DNA from 3 places in the Paenibacillus sp. WC2504 genome. Region 2 is predicted to be linked to each of the others. Evidence: riboswitches for the same ligand, from Rfam matches in the RefSeq annotation. Region 2 holds a riboswitch; each other region holds the start of a gene.

Region 1 (5,121 bases), 1.0 Mb from region 2:
TTCCATCTGACCGGATCCACGTCAGTTTATTACTCTTTCTGAGCATGTACGGCGCGAAGTCACCGTTTTTCTCCAGAGGATGCGTAAGTTGCTTCTGCTCTTTATTTGAAAGTCTCAGCTGATACAAAGCGGGAAGCGGCCATACAGCATCCTCTTTGGCTTCCTTCGACCTAGAAACAATAATCATGCGGTCGTTTTCCCATGTAAAATCACGATCCGCGAATCCTTGAGGCGTATAAGAAGCCGGCTTCATGGCGGGCAGATCCTTGAGCTTCAAATGCTTATTCTGCACCGCCACTCGGCCTTCCCCTGCAATATAGGCGAGCCTCGCCTTCGCAGGCGACCAGGCAAACCATTGCGGATAGTGAAGCATGTTATCCAATTGCTGGAACTGTTCGCCATCCGAAGACAACACGCATAAGGCATTCCCGTCCGCAGACAAAGATGCCGTTGGATGTGCGGTAAACGAGATCCACTTCTTATCACTGGACCATTTGAATATGCTTGTGCCAACAGCGAAAAAACCAGGCGACTCCGTAGGAAGCGTATAAAAATGCTTACTCTTATTAGGGTCCATTTTGGCATCGGCCGGAACCATGTACAATTCCACATTCGTCCAACCGGATGGCCGCAGCTGAGCAGGTGACGATACTAGAAATCCACTGCCATCAGGTACCCATGAGTAGTTATCCACACCCAGAGTTACATTTTTAAAGGGATCCACTTTATCGCGGCCAATCCTTGCGGTATTCAGAACGCCATCTATTTTAAAAGCAAGATCATTCCTGTTTGGAGACCACTGAAAATTGTCACCGCCTGGATACACACGGTTATGCTTTTTCGCCTCCAAGCTGTACACCCATATCTCGTGCTGCTGTTCTCCAAGGGCAAGTGAGTAAGCAATGAACTTCCCATCTGCTGACCATTTGGGCTCGCTTACCTTTTGATTTCGTGTAACTTGCAGCTCCTTATCGTCTTTTTGGACCCATAGATCGCCGCCGCGCACAAACACAGCTTGTACAGATTGCCTTGGTTCAGCGAATCCGACATTACCGCATAAGACTGAAATCACCAGGCTAATGAACATAATTTTAATTTTCATCGGTTGCCCCCTTTTCAAATCGTACAGAAATATTTTTTGCAGGTTGTTCCAAATTATTCCTGAATAAAGAGCAACAAAAAAACGCTTATCAACTCCCTCTGACCACTGGCCCGAAGAGCAATAAGCGTTTTTCATTTCCAATAGCCGTATCTTACCAAAAGCCTGTAATACAAATAAACCAGGCTATAAGCAAGTATATAAGATGCAAAGGTCCAACCTATATTCCAATGATTGCTGTATTCTACTTTCCCAAAAATAAACGCCATATATTCCAGCGCAGTCGTAGCCAAGCAAAAAAAGCCTATTTTCAGAAACGCATGCCGATTATTTTTTCGAATCCAATAAATCATATAACCGGCCATAACGGGATAAAGCCCAATATCAAGCGGAAGTGCTGAAAGTGTCTCATCATTCTCAATCAATGGGGTAAAATCCCAAAAATTCAGATGATACCCGGTATCATTGATCAAGCTAGATATTGTAACCGTAATAGGAAAGATTAGAAACACAATAATTCGAGATTTCCTGTACAGATAAATGCCAAATATCCAGGGGATTAAAAAGCCTGCAATAATGTTAAATAACATGATTTTCACCTCTTTACTCTAGATCCCCTAGTATGACCCGTTGTTGGTGAAAATATGATGTTTGCGAACTTGCAGGCTCGGACGCTCTATGCCTATCGCTTGTTTGCTATCTTTTCAGCCGCATCGACCGTATGTTTGAGCAAGGTCGCAATGGTCACTGGACCAACCCCGGCAGGAACCGGTGTAATGGCCGAAGCTACCTCACAACAAGCGTCATAATCAACATCGCCTACGTTTCCAGGATTGTAACCTGCATCTAAGACAATAGCGCCTGGTTTTAGCCAATCGCCTTGAACAAAGCGAGGTTTCCCCACGGCAGCTACGACAATATCTCCCAAGCGCACGATATCGGCCAAATTCGCTGTTTTTGAGTGGCAGGTCGTAACTGTTGCATTCTTATTTAGCAGCATCAGAGAGACCGGTTTGCCGAGAATTGGACTTCTTCCGATAACAACCGCATGTTTGCCTTCAACAGGAATTTCGTAATAGTTCAAAATGGCCATGATTGCCGCTGGTGTACAGGAAGGGAACTCAGCAAATCCAAAAGCATTTTGAGCAAATCCCAATGTCGTTACACCATCGACATCTTTATCAATACGAATCGCCTCAAAAGCTGCCCTTTCATCGATATGCTTCGGGACTGGGTGCTGCAACAAGATCCCATGCACGCTGTTGTCATCATTAAGCTTGTGAATGGCTGCAATTAACTCCATCGTAGTCGTGTGTTCAGGAAGAGTAACACGAATAGATTGAATCCCCAGTCGCTTGCATGCGTTTCCTTTCATCCGTACATAAGTTGCTGAAGCAGGATCGTCGCCGACCAACACGGTCGCTAAACAAGGAACGACGCCTTGATTGGACAAGTTTTGAATTCTGCTGTTCAGCGATGCCTTTATGGCGTCTGCGACCCGGTTACCATCCAAGATTAATGTTTCTTTCGACATTTCAATCATCCCTTTTGAGTAAATTTGAAACGCAAAGAGGTAAGGGGATATCCCCTTACCTCTGCCCAGGCGTACGGCTGATTATCTATGTGCTCCCTCATGGTTCCCCATGTTCCGCCAGTCACACACAGTTACTTGTATGAAAACATAATAACAACTATAGCGATAGTTTTCAATGCGTATGGAAAAAAGACTACCCAGACCTTACTCCCGTCGTTCCAATTCGCCTGCAATAAGCTTCCAACTCATCGAATGAAAACTTGTAGAAGGTTAAATTATTCACAACTGATGATTGGAATCCAGGCAAGCTGCTCCACCTAGAAACAATTGGCTGTATCTCCTTATTGTCAGAAGAACTCCAGAACTGGAGCTGCTTCACGTCTGGATTACCAGCTTTAATAAGGCTTAATAACGCTTCAAGTCCACGTAGAAATAGCGGTGTACGCCGATATTGTTCCAAAATAAAGGCAATCTCGACCTGACAAATCTCTCGATCTTCATAATCATTTGCCCCTGTGCCGTTCACGAAACCCGCCGCACCTACGATATCGTAAGTCTCATCGTTGAAAATCAGCATGACTTGCCCGAACTGTAGCGGACTACCCATGAAAGCTAACTTCATCACGAAAGGATATGGCAAGTTCAAAAAGGCTTGTTGCTGAATCAAAAAACGGATGTAAGCTTCGAAATCCATTTCGAACTTACAAGTGCGGAATTCGAAACCCATTATACCGGATTAGCTCGCAAATTCTCGTTGTCTTTGACGATTTTACCGAAACCGCCTTTGCTCGTACCTTTTTTAATGCTTGGTGGAATTACAATCATGCATAACGCCTCCTTATCAAGGATAGTTGTCTGTCATATGTATATTATACCTTTACGAATTTATCTAAGAAAGCCCTCAAATTGTTAATTTTGACACCAAATTTCATTTGTTTGCCAAGTATGCTATCCTCTTCATGGCTTATGTCGGCAAATTTCGCATACAATCTACATAAATATACATTATCTGCAAGTGCTGCAAATCTCACTTCCTGGACGTCCGGATTGTCAGACATAATCTCGCTTACCAAGAAGCGCAATCCTTTAATGAAGAGCCTCGATCCTCGATACGCACGGTCGGCTATGGCCATCTCTACAAAAGCGATGTGTTTATCTTCGTAATCGTGCTCTGGTGTCCCAATGTAATAAGCACTTACCGCAATAATACGCTGTACGTTTTGATCCACCACCTGAATCAACTGACCATACTTGATGAACGAATACAACATCGTTATCGTGTCGGTGGCCGAATACGAGGGATGCATATCCCGCCGGTTTTCCAGAATGAACAAACTCACTTTAGCCAAATCATCATCAGTGACGCACCGTTTGTAAATACTAGCCGTCATAACGTTTACCTTCACTCCTTCCGCAACGAAGCCTCTACATTCGGCTCAATAATGTCTGCTGCAATGTTTGTAAAATCTGTGGATACTCTGCCGTCAACCGGTGAAAAGCCTCTCGTCTGACCGATAGCAGTACCGCAGGACTCAGTGCCTTCACTGCTGCATTCCTTAATGTGTTGCGGAGCAGCGCAATTTCCCCGAAATGATCGCCATCCTGCAGAACGGCAACACGTATCTCGCCTTTGTCCGGGATATTTTTCACAATTTCAAATTTGCCTCGAACGATAATGTAGCATTTATTCCCCTCTTCGCCCTCACGAACGATTACTTCGCCTTCCTTACATGTTTCTGTTGAGAACAAGGTAGCGATATCACTTAAAAGCGCTGTCTCAATGCCTTGAAAGAACGGCAGTTTAGCAAGCCGATTGACATCCACAGTCGCATGTAGACCGTCGTGAGATAGATGAAACCCGATCTGTTTCTCCCAAAGATTCGCATACTCCCCCTTTTGATCCAGAAGCTCTTGATGGGTGCCGCTTTCAATGATCTGTCCGTCTTTAAATACATAAATGACATCGGCGTGCACGACTGAAGCCAGTCTATGTGTAACGGAAATAATCGTTTTGTCTTTCCGGCTTTGCCCTATCAACTCATTAATATCGGCCTCCGTCGCCGGGTCTAACGCCGATGTGACTTCATCGAGCAGCAGCAACTTCGGCTTCCGCAGAAGCGCTCTCGCAATGGACAGTCGCTGCCGCTCTCCACCCGACAGAGAGCCCCCTTCGTGGTGAATCTGCGTGTCGTATCCATCTGACCAGTTGACAATGGTATCGTGGATCCGCGCCTGCTTCGCCGCTTCTATCATTTCTGCTTCCGTCGCAGCTTCATTATTTATCAGCAAATTATCACGAATGGAAGCGTTAAACAGAAATGTATCCTGCGTAACAAGCGTAGACAGCTTTCTTAGCGACGCTTCACTTGCTTGACGCAGATCGCAATCATTGATTGAGATGGCCCCCTGGTTCGGATCATAAAACCGTGATAGCAGCTGTAAAGCCGTGCTTTTGCCAGATCCGCTAGGCCCTACGAAAGCCACATAC
Region 2 (5,121 bases):
ATTGTGGTTACTCCTCAATGCCCTACAGACTCTAATTGGGTACAACAATTCTATTCCGTTAAGGCTTTGGTTGATGAAATTATCATGAATAACCCTGTAGATACCGAGAGAGTTTATTTAACTGGATTTAGTATGGGCGGAAATGGAACATGGGATTTTGCTTCAAGAGCACCTGAATTTTTTTCAGCCATCCTGCCAATTTCAGGGTGGTTTGAGCCGGAGCAAGCTAACCTGCTAAAGAATATACCAATTTGGGCTTTTCATTGTGTGGACGATGATGTTGTTCGAGTAACCGGGACAGAAGATATGGTTAGGTCGATCACAAATATAGGTGGAAACATCAGAGCGACATACTACTCCGAACTGGGTCACAGCCATAAAGTCATGGAAGAGACGTATAACAATCAAGAATTATATATGTGGCTACTGAAACACAAAAGAAATGCACGACTAGGGTAATTCCATTCAATCTAAAAAGTGACAATGAAAAGTAAGAGATTAATCTCCCATCAAATTGGTTAATAAATTGGGACCACAAAATGAAGCTAAATGAAAGGTGGTTCCAAAAATGAAGAAGAAAATCGTACTTGAAAAAGCAGCACAAGACTTTGTAAAAGCTACAGCTAACCCACCATTTCTTTTTGATTTAGGGCCGAAAAAAGGAAGGGAAACCGTTGACGAAGTTCAAAACGGACCTATCGCCAAGTTGCCTGTTGACGTGGAGAATTTAACAATCCCGGGAGGGCTCAAAGGGGACATATCTCTAACGATTATTCGTCCTCAAAACCATTCGGGCTCCTTACCAGTAATTCTTTACACTCACGGTGCAGGCTGGGTCTTCGGAAATGTCCATACGCATGACCGATTAATTCGAGAATTAGCGGTTGGGTCTCAATCCGCAGTTGTTTTTACAAACTACAGCCTGTCGCCGGAAGCAAGATATCCGGTTGCGATTGAGGAAGTATTTGCCGCTCTAAAATGGGTTGCCGAGCATGGAAAAGAAAAGGGATTACATTCAAACAACATAACAGTTGCAGGGGATAGTGTCGGTGGTAATATGAGCGCTGCCATTACCTTAATGGCCAAAGAGCGCGGAGGTCCTCAGATCCGCAAACAGGTGCTTTTTTATCCAGTCACTGATGCGTCGTTTGAGACGGAGTCTTATAAAGACTTTTCAACAGGATATTTCCTTCGCCAGGATGCTATGAAATGGTTCTGGGACCAGTATACAACTGATCCAGGAGAGAGAGCGGAAATAACCGCCTCACCCTTAAGAGCTTCCATAGAACAACTGAAAGGACTTCCGGAAGCACTTGTGATTACAGCTGAAGCAGACGTACTAAGGGATGAAGGAGAAGCATATGCGAATAAATTGAGAGAAGCCGGGGTTCGGGTTACAGCTGTACGCTTCCAAGGTACAATTCATGATTTCCTCATGCTCAACGCGCTTGCGGACACAGCTGCAGCAAGAGGAGCTATTCTGCTTGCAAATGCATGGATCCGTGAAAGTGAGAGAGCATACGTGTAAATGGATCTGGGAACAATACAAGTAAAACGATGCAATGTTACGGGGTATTCGAAATGATTTTCATTGCTATGGCTATATTATCTGTCCTTTCGGCATGGCGTTGGGGAGACTGGCGAAATTGGCAAAAATACCATGCAACAATGTTATATTTCTTGCTTGGAGACGTATTTTATATTTTGCTGACAAAAGATTACCCTCTATGGCAGCATCAGTCGAAGCCTCCAATTCATAGTGGGATAGGTACTGAAATATGTTGTTTAGTGGCATTTGCAGCTACAACGCTGATATTCCTTGGTTTATACCCAAAAGGAGTTGCTAAAGCAACATTATGGATAGGATTATGGGTCGTCATTTATTCCCTCATTGAAGTCATATACATGTTTACAGGAGCGATTAAACATTTTAACGGTTGGACCATGCTTTATTCCGTTGTATTTAATATGATCACGTTTCCAATGCTTCGTTTACATTTCAGTCGGCCAATACTTACGTATGTGATTTCCATAACACTCGCTTTTGGTTTATTAGTCCTATTTAAAGTTCCAATTAAATGATCGGTTCAGGAAATAAGTGTATTCATCTAGACGGCTTCATTTTTTATTTGTATAATAAAGGGAAATTCTGGTATGCGTAACTGGCGAAACGTAGAGGACTACGGGGGAGCGCGTATGTCATATAGCCGATCGCCTGGGCAGAGCGTTTGATCCAATGGGTCAGGTGCTCTTTTTTATTTCTGAGGAGATGATGTCGATGAAGAGGACAAGGCATGTCGGAGTTGTGCTGTACGATAAGGTTGATACGTTGGATTTTACCGGTCCTCATGATGTATTTGGGGTGGCTGGGTATTTGAGCAGCAATTTTCAGGTCTTTACGGTAGCCGAAAAGGCAACCCCATTGACAACCGTTAGCGGTATCACTATTACGCCACAATTTAGTTTTGATACTTGCCCTGCAATTGACATTCTCATTATGCCTGGAGGGTGGGGAGCTCGCACAGAAATAAACAATTTGCCACTGATCAATTGGGTGCGTGAAACGGCGAACAACGCCGAAATTGTGCTCTCCATATGTACAGGCGCTTTACTGCTGGCGAAAGCGGATTTATTGGAGGGGCTTCGTGTGACAACGAATCGGATGGCGTACGACCTTTTACAGGGCATGCTTTCACCTGGTACGACAGTTGTGAAGAATGTCCGGTATGTTGATAACGGAAGAATCGTCATGTCCGGCGGTGTAACTACAGGATTTGATGCGGCGTTACATGTTGTAGCAAGGTTGTCAGGTGAAGCATTGGCGATGGAAACAGCTGCACGGCTGGAGTACTGTTGGCAGGGCAAGCTGGACATTCGCAGAGCAGAACTGGCAGATGCAGAGTCGGTGCGAGAGCTTCTGGTTCATGCAGCCAGGTGGATTGAGCGGACGCATGGCTTTATTCAGTGGCGTGAGGAGAGGTTTACGCAAGCGTATGTGTTCGATTTGATTCGACAGGATGAGTTTTTTGTGGCGCACATGGAAGGAGTACCCGTCGGCTGTCTTTCCATTCAATGGAGGGACGAAGAGATCTGGGGCGAGCAATTCCACGAAAATGCTGGCTATGTGCATCGTTTGGCGACCTCTCGGGACTATCCAGGCATGGGGATAGGCACGCGGTTGCTCAATTGGGCGGAAAGCTATATCAGAGAACAAGGGAAATCTTGGATTCGCCTTGATTGTATGGCTGATAACAAGGCACTCAACAGATATTATACCCGTGAAGGATTCGCGTTTTGTGGACGCTATGAAGCTCAAGGATGGACCGCGCACTTGTATGAACGGCAGATCCTTTAGTAAAATAAAATCTAGTAAAACTTGTAAGTTTTCTATTATCATAGTGGCATTTAACGAAAGCGAGGAGAACGGTCATGTCATTGATAGAATTCGGTATTGTCGGCAGAGGGTGGAGAGCCGATTTTTATTTGCGGATTGCCAAAGCGCTGCCCCAGCATTTCGCCGTCCGTGCGATGCTAGTCCGTGACGAGGAACGCGGCAAGGAGATTGAAGATGAGTGGGGTGTGAAAACCTATCGTGATATGGAGTCTTTCGCTTCAAGCGGGCCAATTCAGTTCGCGGTCGTATGCGTCCCATGGGAGGCAGCGCCTTCCTGCACATTGGAATTAGCTGAGCGGGGAATTCCCGTTTTGACAGAGACACCTCCGGCTAAGGACATCGCGACCATGATCGACTTGTACGAATCCCTGAAAAAGCTGAAAGGACACGTACAGGTAGCCGAACAATACTTGTATCAACCGATGCATGCTGCGCGTATTTCTTTAGTGAGGGCCGGCAAACTAGGCGACGTTTCTCAAGTGCAAGTCTCGGCAGCTCATGGTTACCATGGCATTAGTTTGATACGAAAGTTGCTAGGCATTGACTTCGAGAATGCCGTCATCCGGGGACAGAGATTTACGTCGAATCTGGTGAAAGGTCCTGGGCGTAATGGACCTCCCGAAAGTGAAGTCATGGCTGATTCTGTCCAGGATATCGTTACACTTTCCTTCGGAAATAAGCTGGCACTGTTTGATTTTACAGGAGATCAGTATTTTTCTTGGGTTCGCAAAAATCGCTTCCTCGTTCGTGGAAACCGCGGAGAACTAACAGACGAAACGTACCGCTATTTGCGGGATTTCAAAACACCGATATACGGTGATCTGCGAAGAATCGATACTGGCCATAATGGTAACCTTGAAGGGTACTATCACCGAGGCATTACAGCAAATGATGAATGGGTATATGAAAATCCATTTGTTCCTAGCCGCTTATCTGACGATGAGATTGCTATCGCTACGAGTTTAAGCAAGATGGCGGACTATCTGCAAGGTGGGCCGGAATGCTATGGGTTGGAAGAGGCTATGCAGGATCATTATTTGTCTATTATGATGCAAGCGGCCATCGAGTCGGGGGAAGAGTTAACGACAACAACTCAGCCTTGGGCGCACGACGGTGCAAATGCTTCCTCCTAAATGAACGAGCATTAGGAAGTAAGAACAGGCATATTGGAACGAGCTATCCGTATATCTATGTTTTATCACAAGCTGGCTGCTGTTATCACAAGACAGAACGTCAGAGGAGCGTGACTGCTATGACTGATTATACGGAACGGAACCGCGAACACTGGAACGCCCGTACAGCCGTCAATGCCAAAAGATACGATATCTCCGGGTTTAAGGCAGGCAAAATTACCTTGACCCCAATCGAACGAGAGGAACTAGGCGATGTTTCCGGTAAGTCGTTGTTGCACTTCCAGTGTCACTTCGGTTTGGATACGCTCTCCTGGGCTCGTCTCGGCGCACAAGTTACTGGGGTAGATTTCTCCGAGGATGCGATTGCACTCGCCGAACGTTTGACCCAGGAAACAGGGTTAAATGCGCGGTTTCTCTGTTCGGACATTTACGAACTTCCTAAGGTGCTCGAGGATAAGTTCGATATCGTTTTTACGTCGGGCGGTGTTTTGTTTTGGCTCTCAGATCTTGATCGGTGGGCGAAGATTATCGCGCATTTCCTCAAACCTGGGGGGATATTTTACTTGCAAGAGGAGCATCCGTTTCTCAATGTCT
Region 3 (5,121 bases), 3.7 Mb from region 2:
GCAGACCGAGTCCAACGCTGGCGTCACATGTGCGAGAAGATCTGGACGGCCGGATCGGTGGTATTGTGGATGGCGGCGGGACGGGGGTCGGTGTTGAGTCGACAGTGATTCAGCTTGTTAATGGTGAGCTGTATATTTTGCGTCCAGGCGGCATTACAGCAGAGCAACTGCAGTCCGCACTGCCGGCTATTCGAATTCATGAGCCTGAGCGGGAAGATGTGCAGGTCTCAGAAACGCCCCGTGCTCCGGGAATGAAGTATACGCATTATGCGCCAAAGGGATACATGCATATTGTATATGGAGACAATGCTGAAGCAGTGGCTGATTGGATTCAGCGCGACATTCAAGCCGCTAGGGAGCGAGGGCAATCGACGGGAATCCTTACTTTTGAGGAAAGGGCTTCTCTATTTGAAGCTGATTTGGTAATTGCCTGCGGCTCGTTAGCGGAACCGGAAAAGATCGCACAGGGGCTTTACGCTGCATTAAGGCAATTTGATCAGCAAGGGATTCAGTATATTGCTGCAGAAGGCTGCCCGGAAACAGGGATTGGTCAGGCAATTATGAACCGTCTGCGCAAGGCAGCCGGTCACCGGCTTGTACGTGTTTAGCTAGCATGATTCCCAGTTTGTCCGCATATCTTGGTTAAGAAAGCGGACAAGGGGGACAGCACTTATGCTCGTAACTGGCGTTGAATTTGGGCAGATCATCACCATATTCATCATGGCGATAGCCTTGGGTCTGGATGCTTTTTCCTTAGGAATTGGCATCGGCATGAAGGGGATTCGCTTGTTGGATATTTTTAAAATTAGCATGGTGATCGGTATTTTTCATATCATTATGCCGTTAATGGGCATATTTATGGGACAATATGTTTCGCTTCTGCTTGGCAATGTGGCCACTGCAGCCGGCGGATGTTTGCTCATTCTCTTGGGCTCCCATATGGTGTATAGTTCAATCCGTGGAGAGGAAGCAACCTCTTTTGATCATAGATCTATATGGGGGCTTACGATTTTTGCGCTTAGTGTAAGTATAGATTCGTTCTCAGTAGGTGTATCCTTAGGCATGTTTGCGACGGATATCCTGTTAACCGTGCTTGTATTTGGTTTGTTCGGCGCGCTGCTCTCTGTAGCTGGTTTATTGGTTGGCAGACGGGTGAACGGCTGGGTTGGCGAGTATGGCGAAGCGTTTGGCGGGCTAATTCTGCTCGCGTTTGGGATCAAGTTTTTGCTATGATACAATAGAGGCGGAGCAGGCTCTGCTTATGTTTATGAAGAAAGTTTTGCTAACGCAAAACTCAGCCTACGCTTACGAAGAAAGTTTTGCTACGCAAAACTCTGAGGAGGATCTCATGTTGCGAATTCTATTTGTCTGTACAGGAAATACGTGCCGCAGTCCATTAGCAGAAGGTTTGCTGCGTATCAGGGTGCACCAAGAAGGACTTGCGGCAGAAGTTCGTTCAGCTGGCGTATCCGCGATGACGGGCACTCCGATCTCCCGAAATAGTGCAACGCTGCTGCAAGAGGCAGGGTTCAAAGAGCCTATTCGCTCATTAGCGATTCAGGAGTCTGAAGTGAAGTGGGCGGATCTTATTTTGACGATGACGATGGGACATAAACGTTCGGTTATCCAGCGGTATCCGGACGCGATTGATAAGATTTTTACGCTCAAAGAATATGTAGAGGACGATCAGCGTATCCTTCAAGCGATTGAGGAAAGAGAAAAGCTGGTGACGGAACTTCAGCTGAAGCAGGCTCTTTCACAAACGGTAACAGTTGAAGAGCGAAATCGTATTTATTTGTTGGAAGATGCCATTCCGGATTACGATATTTCCGACCCGTTCGGCGGCCCATTGGAGGTTTACCGGCAAACAGCGAATGAAATCAGCGGTAGTTTAGATAAATTGGTTAAAAAGCTTCGCGAGCGAAAAGAGGATCCGCAGTCTGGGAAATGATTTGCGAAAGACATCTTTACACCTCGTGCATAATGCGATAAGATGGATTTATCAAGCAAGACTCAATGTAACTGGCGACGAGTGGGAGTAACCACAATGGAGCATTGAGCTATACGGCCGGTCGCCTGGGCAAAAGAGCAACGCGCTATTCTTAGCGTGTCAGCTCTTTTTTTCGTTTTCTGGTGGACTTTGGGATATAATAGAAGGGTCGAATTCGAACAAGCAAAGGAGCGTTCTATCCATGAAAATTGCGTTAGGTGCGGATCATGCAGGCTATCGTTTGAAAGATGTTATTATTCCTTTTATTGAATCCTTGGGCCATCAGGTCATAGATTATGGATGCAGTTGTGCAGATTCCGTCGATTACCCGGATTATGCACTGAAGGTTTGTGAAGATGTGGTTTCCGGGGAAGCAGACAAAGGGATTCTGATCTGTGGAACAGGCATCGGGATGTCGATCGCTGCGAATAAGGTTCCAGGCATCCGTTGCGCGCTGGTTCACGATCTATTTTCTGCTAAAGCCACACGGGAGCACAATGATACGAATGTGCTTGCTTTAGGTGAGCGTGTCATTGGGCCGGGTGTTGCCGAGGAAATCGTGAAAATTTGGCTGGAAACAGAGTTTTCGCAAGGTGTGCGTCACCAGAACCGCATTAACAAGTTGCAAAGCATCGAAGATCGCTTCGCGATACATCCTTAAGGGTGACCACCATGACAAATTCCATACTTCACACGATTGCAGAAGATTTGGAAACAAATCTTCGCGAGTTGGTAAAGGTGGGCAATCTACGACCAGGTCACATTCTGGTCATTGGTACAAGCACGAGTGAAATACTCGGTCATCGGATTGGGACTTCGGGGACGTTGGATGCAGCGCGGCCGATTTTTGAAACGGCGCAGCGCATCAGCCGCGAGTTCGGTTTGCACTTGGCTTTTCAGTGCTGCGAACATTTGAACCGCGCGCTTGTCATTGAGGAAGATCTTTTCGCGATCTCCCCTCAGCTTGAGCCAGTGTCGGTTATTCCTGTGCCAAAAGCCGGCGGTTCAATGGCCTCATACGCGTACCGCCACTTCGCAAAGCCCGTAGTCGTCGAGACGATTCAAGCGCATGCCGGGATCGATATTGGCAGTACGCTGATCGGGATGCATTTGCGGCGGGTTGCTGTGCCTGCACGGCCGCCCGTACGGAATATGGGTCATGCTTATGTGACCATGGCCTTTACACGGCCTAAACTGATTGGCGGGACGAGAGCAGTCTACACACCTGAGGCTGCCGAGCAGCTCTATCAGCAAGCCGCGCCAGATGCGGATTGCTAGGTTAACTTATAGATATAAATTATCCTTTAGGAGGAATTCCATATGACAAACTTTCTAAGTAAGCAAGATCCAAAAATCGTAGAAGCTATGAATCTAGAACTTGGTCGTCAACGCGACAAAATTGAGCTTATCGCTTCTGAAAACATCGTCAGCCAAGCCGTGCTTGAAGCGATGGGTACAGTACTGACTAACAAATACGCAGAAGGTTACCCAGGCAAAAGATACTACGGCGGCTGCGAATACGTAGACATCGTCGAAGATATCGCTCGCGATCGCGCGAAAGAGCTTTTCGGAGCTGAACATGCGAACGTTCAACCGCACTCTGGTGCACAAGCGAATATGGCTGTTTACTTGGCAGCTCTTAACCCTGGTGACACCGTTCTGGGTATGAACCTGGCACACGGCGGTCACTTAACACACGGCAGCCCTGTTAATGCTTCCGGTATTCTTTACAACTTCGTTGCTTACGGTGTAAGTGAAAAAGACTTCCGCATCGACTACGACGATGTTCGTAAAGCGGCTTTCAAACATAAGCCTCGCATGTTAGTTGCTGGCGCAAGTGCTTACCCGCGCACGATTGATTTCGAAGCACTAGCTTCCATCGCTAATGATGTAGGCGCATTGTTCTTCGTTGATATGGCGCATATCGCTGGTCTAGTTGCTGCTGGCTTGCACCCGAACCCAGTGCCGCATGCACATTTCGTTACAACTACAACGCACAAAACGCTTCGCGGTCCTCGCGGCGGTATGATTCTTACGCGCAAAGCTTGGGCAGCTGCTATTGATAAAGCTGTATTCCCTGGTTCCCAAGGCGGTCCTTTGATGCATACGATTGCTGCCAAAGCCGTTTCCTTCGGTGAAGCTCTGCAACCGGAATTCAAAACTTACGGTCAAAACGTCATCAACAACGCGCAAGCATTGGCGACTGCATTGACAGCTGAAGGCATCAACCTCGTTTCCGGCGGTACAGACAACCACTTGATGCTGGTTGATCTACGCAACCTGAACATCACAGGTAAAGATGCGGAGCACGTTCTTGACGAGATCGGTATCACAGCGAACAAAAACGCGATTCCTTTCGACCCAACAAGCCCGTTCATCACTAGCGGTATCCGCTTAGGTACGCCAGCTGTTACGTCCCGCGGTATGAATGAAGAAGCTATGCAAACTATCGCGAAAGTGATTGCACTTACATTGAAAAGCCCGAAAGATGAGGCTGTTCTTGAGAAAGCTCGCGGCATGGTGAAAGATTTGACGGCGCAATATCCGTTGTACCCAGGTTTAACTTACTAATCAATACGAAGGGGCTGCCTCAAAGGGTCGTTAATGACCTTTTGAAGCAGCCCTTTTTTTGTGGACTCAGCACAACTGCAGAAAGTACATTAAAATCAGCATTCTCCATGCAATTTCAATCAATACCTGCATTTTATACAGGTAAATTAACTAGAAATCGCCAAAATAGCTCAGTTCACCGATATTACCTGTACTTTTTACATCAAAGTTAGCTAATTAGCACTTATGCAATCAAATTACCTGTACTTTTTGCAGCTCTGCTTCCTTCAGGCTCGGCAGAATGGACGCCATCAAGCCAATTCCAGCGACACCGGTCAGCAGAATGAACAGCGCCATGGCCCCGGATGGCAGAAAACCGCCGATGATCATGTTCAGTCCGCTAAGCATAATGGCAACGCGGTTCGACATGCTGCTGAGCGCCATATAGGAGCTGCGGGCATGGTCGGGGACAAGCTGTACAAGCAGCGCTTGTTTTAAAGGCACATAGGTCAGCTCACCAATGGTGGCAATGAGCATTAGCAGCATAAGCATGATCGGTTGGCTGCCGAATACAAGATATG

What was found. A riboswitch is a leader RNA that binds a small molecule or an ion and turns the genes downstream of it on or off. The one in region 2 is predicted to bind ZMP and ZTP.
Region 1: another riboswitch for ZMP and ZTP. It lies ahead of ACUN27_RS11860 (bifunctional 5,10-methylenetetrahydrofolate dehydrogenase/5,10-methenyltetrahydrofolate cyclohydrolase); the one in region 2 lies ahead of ACUN27_RS16710 (GNAT family N-acetyltransferase).
Region 3: another riboswitch for ZMP and ZTP. It lies ahead of rpiB (ribose 5-phosphate isomerase B); the one in region 2 lies ahead of ACUN27_RS16710 (GNAT family N-acetyltransferase).

The regions. Positions count from the first base shown of each region.
Region 1 is NZ_JBQZFH010000001.1:2,727,488-2,732,608, reverse strand. Features, by position in the region: gene ACUN27_RS11870 (TolB family protein) at 1-1,102, opposite strand, end outside; gene ACUN27_RS11865 (CBO0543 family protein) at 1,234-1,689, opposite strand; gene ACUN27_RS11860 (bifunctional 5,10-methylenetetrahydrofolate dehydrogenase/5,10-methenyltetrahydrofolate cyclohydrolase) at 1,782-2,633, opposite strand; ZMP/ZTP riboswitch at 2,690-2,768, opposite strand; gene ACUN27_RS11855 (hypothetical protein) at 2,827-3,360, opposite strand; gene ACUN27_RS11850 (hypothetical protein) at 3,503-4,024, opposite strand; gene ACUN27_RS11845 (ABC transporter transmembrane domain-containing protein) at 4,059-5,121, opposite strand, start outside.
Region 2 is NZ_JBQZFH010000001.1:3,752,769-3,757,889, forward strand. Features, by position in the region: gene ACUN27_RS16695 (carboxylesterase family protein) at 1-459, shown strand, start outside; gene ACUN27_RS16700 (alpha/beta hydrolase) at 569-1,528, shown strand; gene ACUN27_RS16705 (CBO0543 family protein) at 1,582-2,082, shown strand; ZMP/ZTP riboswitch at 2,149-2,228, shown strand; gene ACUN27_RS16710 (GNAT family N-acetyltransferase) at 2,279-3,355, shown strand; gene ACUN27_RS16715 (Gfo/Idh/MocA family protein) at 3,430-4,527, shown strand; gene ACUN27_RS16720 (class I SAM-dependent methyltransferase) at 4,647-5,121, shown strand, end outside.
Region 3 is NZ_JBQZFH010000001.1:79,666-84,786, reverse strand. Features, by position in the region: gene ACUN27_RS00385 (L-threonylcarbamoyladenylate synthase) at 1-608, shown strand, start outside; gene ACUN27_RS00380 (manganese efflux pump MntP) at 673-1,233, shown strand; gene ACUN27_RS00375 (low molecular weight protein arginine phosphatase) at 1,349-1,951, shown strand; ZMP/ZTP riboswitch at 2,009-2,089, shown strand; gene rpiB (ribose 5-phosphate isomerase B) at 2,193-2,651, shown strand; gene ACUN27_RS00365 (TIGR01440 family protein) at 2,663-3,268, shown strand; gene glyA (serine hydroxymethyltransferase) at 3,311-4,561, shown strand; gene ACUN27_RS00355 (MFS transporter) at 4,793-5,121, opposite strand, start outside.